Regions from separate parts of the Halobacillus sp. Cin3 genome, predicted to be linked through region 1. Evidence: predicted binding sites of a transcription regulator. Region 1 holds the regulator's gene; each other region holds the start of a gene.
The links. Region 1 encodes Rex, which represses fermentation and respiration genes when NADH is low (regulators of the CRP and FNR family bind a similar motif). Its sites were predicted from a motif close to TTGTGAAATATTTCACAA; they were not measured.

Region 1 (2,206 bases):
CCCTGGATGTGTCCGAGCAGGAAAGTGTCCGCGTTTTTGCCAATTATGTAGAGGAAACGTACGGAACGATTGATGTGCTGTTCAACAACGCCGGTGTGGATGAAGAAGGCGGCAAGGTGCACGAATATCCGGTCGATTTGTTCGACCAGATCATTTCCGTCGATTTGCGCGGCACCTTTTTAGTCAGTAAATATCTGCTTCCGCTCATGTTTGAAAATGGTGGTTCGATCATCAATACATCATCCATGTCCGGACAGGCGGCTGATCTGGACCGTTCCGGCTACAACGCAGCCAAGGGCGGAATCACCAATTTCACCCGGGCGATGGCGATTGATTACGCACGTCAGGGCATCCGTGTGAATGCGGTATCCCCCGGAACGATTGAAACGCCGCTCGTTGATGAACTGGCCGGTACGAAAAAAGAAGAGGAAGGTCGTGAATTCCGGGAAGCGCAGAAATGGGTGACACCGATGGGCCGGTTAGGAAAGCCGGAGGAAATCGCCTCCGCCGCCCTCTTCCTCGCTTCTGATGAAAGTTCGTTCATTACCGGTGAGGATCTTACTGTGGACGGCGGACTGACCGCCTACACGTGGCCGGGTAAAATGCTGATGGACAACAGCTGGAAAGAAACGACGAAGTAATAAAAAGACTTAGAGCAGACAACGCTCTAAGTCTTTTTTATGCTTCATCCAGCGGCCCATCCTCCATCAGCGGATAATGCTTCAGGAAATAGACAAGGGCCTGCAGTTCAATCGCAAGGTCGATATGGTGCACACGAACGTGCGATGGTACGCTGATCCGCGCCGGCGTGAAATTGAGAATCCCGCTCACGCCCGCTTCTACAAGGCGTTCTGCAATGCCCTGGGCGGCGGATGCCGGTACCGTTAAGATGGCAACCTCAAGGTCACCGAGCTGATTTTCCAATTCGTCGATGTGGTGCACTTCGACACCGCCGACTTCCGTACCGACCCGCTCCTCGTTGGCATCAAAGGCCATTTCGATTTTCGTATTGTTGTTTTTCGTGAAATTGTAATTCAGAAAAGCCGTTCCCAGATTCCCTACACCAATCAGGGCGACCTTCGTCGTTTCATCCTGATCGAGCGTCTTTCTGAAGAAGGACAGCAGGTATTCCACGTTATAGCCGTAGCCCTTCTTCCCGAGTGCTCCGAAGTAGGAAAAGTCCCGGCGGATCGTAGCGGAGTCGACTTTCACCGCCTCACTCAGCTCTTTCGATGATACACGCAGCTTTCCCTGACTGTGCAGGTTATTCAAGAAGCGGTAATACAGCGGCAGCCGCTTGGCTGTCGCCTGTGGAATTTTTGCTTGTTCCATATCCATGGCTCCGACCTCCTTTACCGATCCGTTCGTTTATAGTCGCCATTTTTGCCACCGGTCTTCTCCGACAAATACGTCGGCCCGATGACCATCCCTTTATCTACGGCTTTACACATGTCATACACCGTAAGCGCAGCAGCGGACGCAGCCGTGAGCGCTTCCATTTCCACACCTGTGCTTCCCTTCGTCCTGGCGGAAACCTCGATGATCAAACGCGGTTTCTCTCCATCAAGCTCCCAGTCGAAGGAAATATCGACACCCTTCAACGGTAGAGGGTGACACATCGGAATCCAGTTCGGGGTTTTTTTAGCAGCCATGATACCGGCCACCTGGGCTACAGACAGAACGTCCCCTTTTTCCATCGTCCGTTCTGTAATTTTATGATAAATCTCTTTGTTCACTTCTACACTTGTGAAGGCGACCGCCGTCCTTACGGTATCTTCCTTGCCGGATATATCCACCATCCGGGCACGGCCTTCTTCATTGAAATGACTAAATTCCGTCATTGGCACGTTCCCCTTTTTCTACATGGTTCTGATTGAAACACTACTCTTATTCTACCAAAAAATCAAACCGGAGTCGTCAACGTTCGCTTTTCACACGGGGGATTCTGTTGCTAGTGGGCATCCGTATAAGATACACTTAGTTCATCGAGGTGAAACGACATGATTCTCATGCAGCTGAATCAACTGACGAAGCGTTTCGGCGCCGAGTTGATTTTAACGAATATTAAATTGGAAGTACAAAAGAATGACCGGATCGCCATCGTCGGCCGGAACGGGGCAGGAAAATCGACCCTGTTGAAGATTATGGCCGGAGAGATGAGCTACGATTCTGGAGATATGTTCAAACCGAAAGATGCATCGGTCGG
Region 2 (2,206 bases), on a different contig from region 1:
CCAGCGCAATCCGCTGCTTCTCCCCGCCGGATAAACCTCTTCCGCCCTCACCGATTGATGTATCCAATCCATCCTCCAACGTCTCAAGGAGCTGGTAAAGGCCTGCCTTCTCCGCCGCACGGGCCGTTTCTTCTCTGGAGGCGCCGGGAACTCCGATCGCCATATTCTCTGCAATGGTACCTGAAAAAAGATACGGGTGCTGGGAGATGTAACTGACACCGTTGAACCAGTCCGTTTCTTTATACGAATAGAGCGGACGTCCGTTCACGTCCACATCACCAGATGAAGGAGCAAGCAGTCCCGAAAAAATGTTGAGCAGGGTTGTCTTGCCTGATCCACTCTTTCCGACCACCGCCAGATGACTCCCTGCTGGAATGTCCACCGATACTGGATCAAGAGCGAATCCTTCCTCATACTGAAACTGAACAGCACGGAGAGACAAGGCCGGTGGCTGTTCATACGTAAGCTCCTGATCTCCCCATACCAACGAATGGTCCTCTTCGTTCAGCGTCTCCTCCAGCTGCTTGGAGGCCCCGGAAGCTCCACGTCCCGTATGGAACGCACTGCCGAACTCCTTCAGTGTTAAGTAAAATTCCGGTGCAAGAATTAAAATGAAAAAAGCGGTGAAAAAAGAAACACTTTCATACACAACAAGCCGGATGGCAATCTCAAGAGCAATCAGACCAATACTGAGCATGGAGATGAATTCAAGCATGAGGGAGGACACAAAAGCCACCTTCAGCACTTCCATCGTAGCCGTTTTAAATCCGAGACTGCTCGATTCAATTTCCTCCTGCTGGCGATGGCTGCGGTTGAACAGCTTCAACGTAACAAGTCCTTGGAGGGTATCCAGAAACTGTCCGGAAAAAGCCGAAAGCTTCTCCATCTGATCTTCCGATTTCTTCTTCGTCATCACACCGATGATCGCCATGAACATCGGTATAAACGGAGCTGTGATTACCATGATCAGCCCGGAATAAAGGTGGGCGGAAAACACAACGGCCAAAATCATCACAGGGATAATGAGGGTCTGGATCATTTGTGGAATATAGCGGCTGAAATAGCCGTCCAGTTCATCCACGGAATCCATGAGTACACTCACCTTTTGTCCGGACCGCCCGGTCACCGATGTGGAAATCGACTGCCTGGACATTTTTTCAATCAGACGATGCCGGTAATGCTCTTTGGCTCTCGAAGCAAGACGTATGCCGGTTTTTCCATTGAGCCATGTGAAGAGAGTACGTCCAGCCAACACGAGAAACAGCCCGGCAAACAAAGGCAGAACATCCTGGAGGCTTTGCTGACCAAGAAAAATCCGATCCACAATCGCAACGAAATAATAGGATTGACCGATAACACTGGCTCCGATGAGAAGAGACGTAAGGATTAACAGCGTCATCCCTTTTCGATCAGCAAAAGCAAAGCGGCTGAGATGCTTCATAATCTATAGAAAACTCCTTACACGTATTTTTTGTGAAGTTTTTCACATTACCTTTATTATAAAGGAAAGACACCCTTTTTTCTAAAGAGAAGCCTGAGGATTCTATGACAATTCTTTAACATCGTCCCCTTTTCTGCCACCAGTCATACAAGCTCAACGGCTCACATCGTCCAGAAAAGCATGGATCTCCCGCTTATTTTTCAATTGGATAACCTCTCTTGAAGGATTCTCCAATTGAAATTTCAAAAGCCGCTCCTGCATTTCCTTTTTACGCCTGCGGTATGTGGTCACAACGAATGATAGAAAACCATAGTCCAGACGCTCCTCACATCCTGCCCCGAGATCAGGTCGTGAACGTCCGCGGAACTGCCACCAGCGTCTGAGGACACGATAGAGGCAGACACGTAGAGGCAGCTCCACATAGACGATCGTATCAGCCCGCGCTGCCCTGATGTTATAGGTGGGCCGGTAGTTCCCTTCGATAATCCATTCGTCTCCGGCTGTGACCGCCTTTTGACGGGCGGCAAAAACGTCAGGATCCGCTTCCTTCCACCCCGGCTCCCAGTGAAGAGCATCCAGATGATAAACGGGGAGATCAAGACGTTTTCCCATTTCCCGGGCCAGCGTGGACTTGCCCACGCCGGACGATACACCAAGAATCATGACCCTCTTCACTATGGAACCTCCTTCAAGATCAACCGTGCTCGTTCATCCAGGTGTTCCGGCAGCTCACACAGCGGATAGTAAGCAAGTTCCAATGTTTCA
Region 3 (2,206 bases), on a different contig from region 1:
GCCTGGTTGATTCTACAGGGAGATATCGAGGTCGGAACGTTTGTATCGTTCGCCTTTTTCCTTGGGATGTTCTGGGAACCCATTTCCAGACTGGGGATGATGTACAACCAGCTTCTTATGGCGATGGCAGCTTCTGAACGGATATTCGAATTCCTTGATGAAGAACCGAATGTAGAAGAGAAGAAAGACGCTGTGGAATTAAAAGAGATGAAAGGGAATATCGAATTCGACCACGTTCAGTTTGCCTACGATTCCAAGCGGATAGCTCTTCATGATATCAACCTTGAGATGAAACAAGGAGAAACGGTGGCCCTTGTTGGACATACGGGATCAGGGAAATCTACGATTGCCAACTTGATCAGCCGTTTTTACGACCCAACCAAAGGTGCCGTCAAAATCGATGGGGTGGATTTGAAGGATGCTTCCATTGATAGCATCAGACAGCAGATCAGTGTCGTTCTTCAGGACACGTTCATTTTTTCGGGAACGATCATGGAAAATATCCGCTTCGGGCGGCCGGATGCTACGGATGAAGAGGTGAAAGAAGCAGCAGAAGTGGTAGGAGCGGATGGTTTTATCCAGCGCTTGAACAACGGCTACGAAACAGAAGTAGAGGAGCGGGGCAATATCCTTTCAGCCGGAGAACGGCAGCTTCTATCCTTTGCCAGGGCCCTGCTTGCCAATCCGAGGATTCTCATTCTCGATGAAGCAACAGCGAGTATAGATACAGAAACCGAACTGAAGATTCAACAGGCATTGAAGAAGCTCCTGAAAGGGAGAACAGCCATTATGATTGCCCACCGCTTATCAACGATCCGGGAAGCTGACAACATTTTCGTGCTCGAGCATGGAAAGATTCTTGAGCAGGGATCTCATGATGAACTTATGGATCAGCACGGCGAATATTATGAACTTGTAAAAGCCCAGTTCCAAATGCTGGATGCAATATAACAAGTTACCCTGTAGAAAATTTCTACAGGGTTTTTTTATTTGAACAGCGTTAGAAAAGAACGGAGGAGGGGAACAGGCAGATAGGTCGACATCACGGATGGTCTGCGGTACGATAAGAATCGAAAAGACTTTGTGAAGTTTGTCACAAAATAGTCATCATCTTGAATACCACAACGGTGTTTTACGTTTTATACTAATCCCAGAACAGATTTTGAGATTATTCCTGGGTAGGAGGGAACGAATTAAGATGTTTGGATTCGAAACCGTCGAAGTGAGTCGTGCGCTCACCGCGATGACACTATTATTTCACGCCATTTTCGCAACACTGGGAGTCGGGGTCCCCGTCCTTGTGTCCATTGCGGAATTCATCGGAATCAAGCGGAAAGATCCGCATTACACCCTGCTTGCCAGGCGGTGGACAAGAGGGTATACGATTACGGTCGCTGTCGGAGTTGTGACAGGGACGGCGATCGGTCTGCAGTTGTCCCTCATCTGGCCGAGCTTCATGAGGCTGGCGGGGAACGTGATTGCACTGCCGTTATTTATGGAAACCTTCGCTTTCTTCTTTGAGGCGATATTCCTTGGGATTTACTTATATACGTGGGACCGGTTCAAGAAGCCGATCTACCACTGGCTGTTGTCCATTCCTGTAGTCATTGGAGGAACGATGTCCGCCTTCTTTATTACAACGGTGAACTCGTTTATGAACACGCCGCAGGGGTTTGAGCTGGAAGAGGGGCGTTTTACATCGGTGGATCCACTTGCTGCGATGTTCAATCCTGCGACACCGACGAAGGTCTTTCACGTCATATCTTCCTCCTATTTAACCGCTGCTGCGGTGCTTGCAGGGATTGCTGCTTTCATCATTCTGATAAAAAAAGGATCCCTCTATCACAAAAAAGCATTAAAACTTACGATGACTGCCACTTTTATCTTTGCCATGCTTACAGCGCTCGCCGGTGATTTATCTGCGAAGTTTCTTGCTGAGCATCAACCCGAGAAGCTCGCTGCCGGGGAATGGCACTTTGAATCCGAAGAAGGCGCCGACCTTGTTGTATTCGGTACGCTGAATGAGAACAATGAAGTCGAAAATGCCATCAGGATCCCCAATGCTTTGAGTTTTCTTGCTCATGGCGATTTCAATGCAGAAGTGGAAGGCCTCGAGGAAACACCTGAGAACGAGCGGCCTCCCTTATGGATACACTATATGTTCGACCTGATGGTATCGATCGGCTTTTACACCCTGGGGATTTCC
Region 4 (2,206 bases), on a different contig from region 1:
TGTTCATGCAGGCGGACAGGAAGGTTGATCCCAGCTTTCGCTCCTTCATACGTTTCTTGCGACGAAATGATTAACGTCTGGCCGGTTTCCAGCACTTTAGCTGCACCCTCATGAAAATCACCGATCCGCATTTTATCCAGACTGGCAATGATTTTCGCCTTTTCATCCATGAAGTTGATATTTTTATTCATAATTGGTTCGGTTTCCTGAACAATTGATTGAGCTACCTCTCTTGGAATCAGCATACCCATACCCCTCTCCGTCGTTCTTATTGTTATCCATCCTAGCACAGATTACAGGGAGGAATGATGGAGAAAAGCAAGAACGGATGTTTCTCTTAAGGAATTGTTCTGAATCTATCCGGCAACAGCTTTTGTAATCACCATAAACGCACTTTTCATTAGTTGCTCCAGCTTGAGAAAAAAGTAGAACCAAATATACAGCTGAAAACCCTGGGTAAGGAAGTGAAGGCGGAGTTCTGCCGGCGTATAAAGATGCCCTTCAAACAGAATCTGGAAAAAACAAAGAAATGCAAACACAGTGAATTGGATGCTGTCGTAGAGGAAATAGATACGAAAAAGGAAGGAAGCGCATGATTGGAAATGGCTGCTTTTTTGTGAATGGAGGAGCTGAAGTCAATATCCATTAATGAAAGAGAATAGATCTTTGAGGCCGTGGATGGCGGCGAAATCGAACGGATCACATCTGCATATTTTACATCCATTCAATAGTTTTCCATCCTGCTTCCATTTATAATAGAAGGCAGGGGGAAGATCTTCCCCTTTCCCTCCAAGACCCCACACAAATATGTCCAACTTTTGAACAAGAAAACGCTTTATTTGAAATGAGACAAGTTAATTGTGAATTATTTCACAAAAGCCATTGAATTCACTTTGGAAGTATTGCACAATGTAAATGTGAAATGATTCACAATATCTTGTTCACTATCCTTAGGGAGGAATTCATATGCCAAAACAAAATGTAAACCGTGTCGCTTTAATTGGAGCTGGGTCCGTCGGGAGCAGCTATGCTTTTGCGATGTTGAACCAAGCCGTAGCCGAGGAATTCGTTATCATCGACTTGAATGAAAACAAAGCGATGGGCGATGCGATGGATTTGAACCACGGAAAAGTATTTGCCCCGAACCCTACGAAAACATGGTATGGAACATATGAAGACTGCCGCGATGCTGATATCGTCTGTATCTGTGCCGGAGCCAATCAGAAACCTGGTGAAACCCGTCTCGACCTCGTCAAAAAGAACCTGGTCATTTTCAAATCCATCGTAGATGACGTGATGGCCAACGGATTTGACGGCATCTTCCTTGTGGCCACCAATCCTGTTGATGTGCTTACCTATGCCACATGGAAATTCAGCGGCCTCCCTAAAGAACGAGTGATTGGAAGTGGGACCATTCTGGATTCCGGCCGGTTCCGTTACCTGCTTGGAGAATACTTCGATGTTTCTCCATCCAGCGTGCACGCAAGCATCATCGGCGAACACGGCGATACAGAGCTCCCTGTATGGAGCCACGCCACGATCGGCGGTGTCCCTGTCCTTGAATTAATCGAACGTCACGACAACTATACAAAAGAAGACCTCGACGAAATTTTTGTGAATGTCCGCGATGCTGCCTATCAAATCATTGAGAAAAAAGGAGCCACGTATTATGGAATTGCCATGGGTCTGACCCGCATTACGAAAGCAATCCTTAATAACGAAAACAGCATCATGACCGTCAGCGCCTATTTGAACGGTGAATACAATGTGGACGATGTGTATATCGGTGTTCCGGCCGTCCTCAACCGCACGGGTATCCGTAATGTGGTGGAAATCAACCTGAATGAAGAAGAACAAGGGAAACTGAATCACAGTGCCACTGTTTTGAAAGATATTCTAAGCGAACAATTCGATGTGAAACAAACGAACTAAACTTCTTTTGAAAAGAGATGATCCGCCATGTGGTTCCAACAGTACGATCCTTTTGGTAATCTGGGTGTGAGCGCGCTTTTAGCCGCTCTCCCCATCTTCTTCTTCTTTTTTGCGTTAACCCGCCTTCGCATGAAAGGGATCCTTGCCGCCTTTCTCACGTTGATCATGAGCTTGGGCATCGCCGTGTTCTTATTTGATATGCCATGGTCCAACGCACTTGCCGCAGCCCTGCACGGCATAGCGAACGGTCTGTGGCCGATCGGATACATTGTCA

Region 2: the regulator Rex is predicted to act here: its motif matches at 1,472-1,489, upstream of cydD (thiol reductant ABC exporter subunit CydD).
Region 3: the regulator Rex is predicted to act here: its motif matches at 1,082-1,099, upstream of QMA39_RS02530 (cytochrome ubiquinol oxidase subunit I).
Region 4: the regulator Rex is predicted to act here: its motif matches at 859-876, upstream of QMA39_RS10210 (L-lactate dehydrogenase).

Annotation. Positions count from the first base shown of each region.
Region 1 is NZ_CAMZMV010000004.1:6,094-8,299, reverse strand. It holds gene QMA39_RS13155 (SDR family oxidoreductase) at 1-641, shown strand, start outside; gene QMA39_RS13150 (redox-sensing transcriptional repressor Rex) at 679-1,338, opposite strand; gene moaC (cyclic pyranopterin monophosphate synthase MoaC) at 1,353-1,841, opposite strand; gene QMA39_RS13140 (ABC-F family ATP-binding cassette domain-containing protein) at 2,001-2,206, shown strand, end outside.
Region 2 is NZ_CAMZMV010000008.1:70,399-72,604, forward strand. It holds gene cydD (thiol reductant ABC exporter subunit CydD) at 1-1,441, opposite strand, end outside; gene QMA39_RS18205 (topology modulation protein) at 1,595-2,116, opposite strand; gene QMA39_RS18210 (NUDIX hydrolase) at 2,116-2,206, opposite strand, start outside.
Region 3 is NZ_CAMZMV010000001.1:451,049-453,254, forward strand. It holds gene QMA39_RS02525 (ABC transporter ATP-binding protein) at 1-951, shown strand, start outside; gene QMA39_RS02530 (cytochrome ubiquinol oxidase subunit I) at 1,199-2,206, shown strand, end outside.
Region 4 is NZ_CAMZMV010000002.1:428,977-431,182, forward strand. It holds gene QMA39_RS10205 (sugar diacid recognition domain-containing protein) at 1-245, opposite strand, end outside; gene QMA39_RS10210 (L-lactate dehydrogenase) at 967-1,932, shown strand; gene QMA39_RS10215 (L-lactate permease) at 1,960-2,206, shown strand, end outside.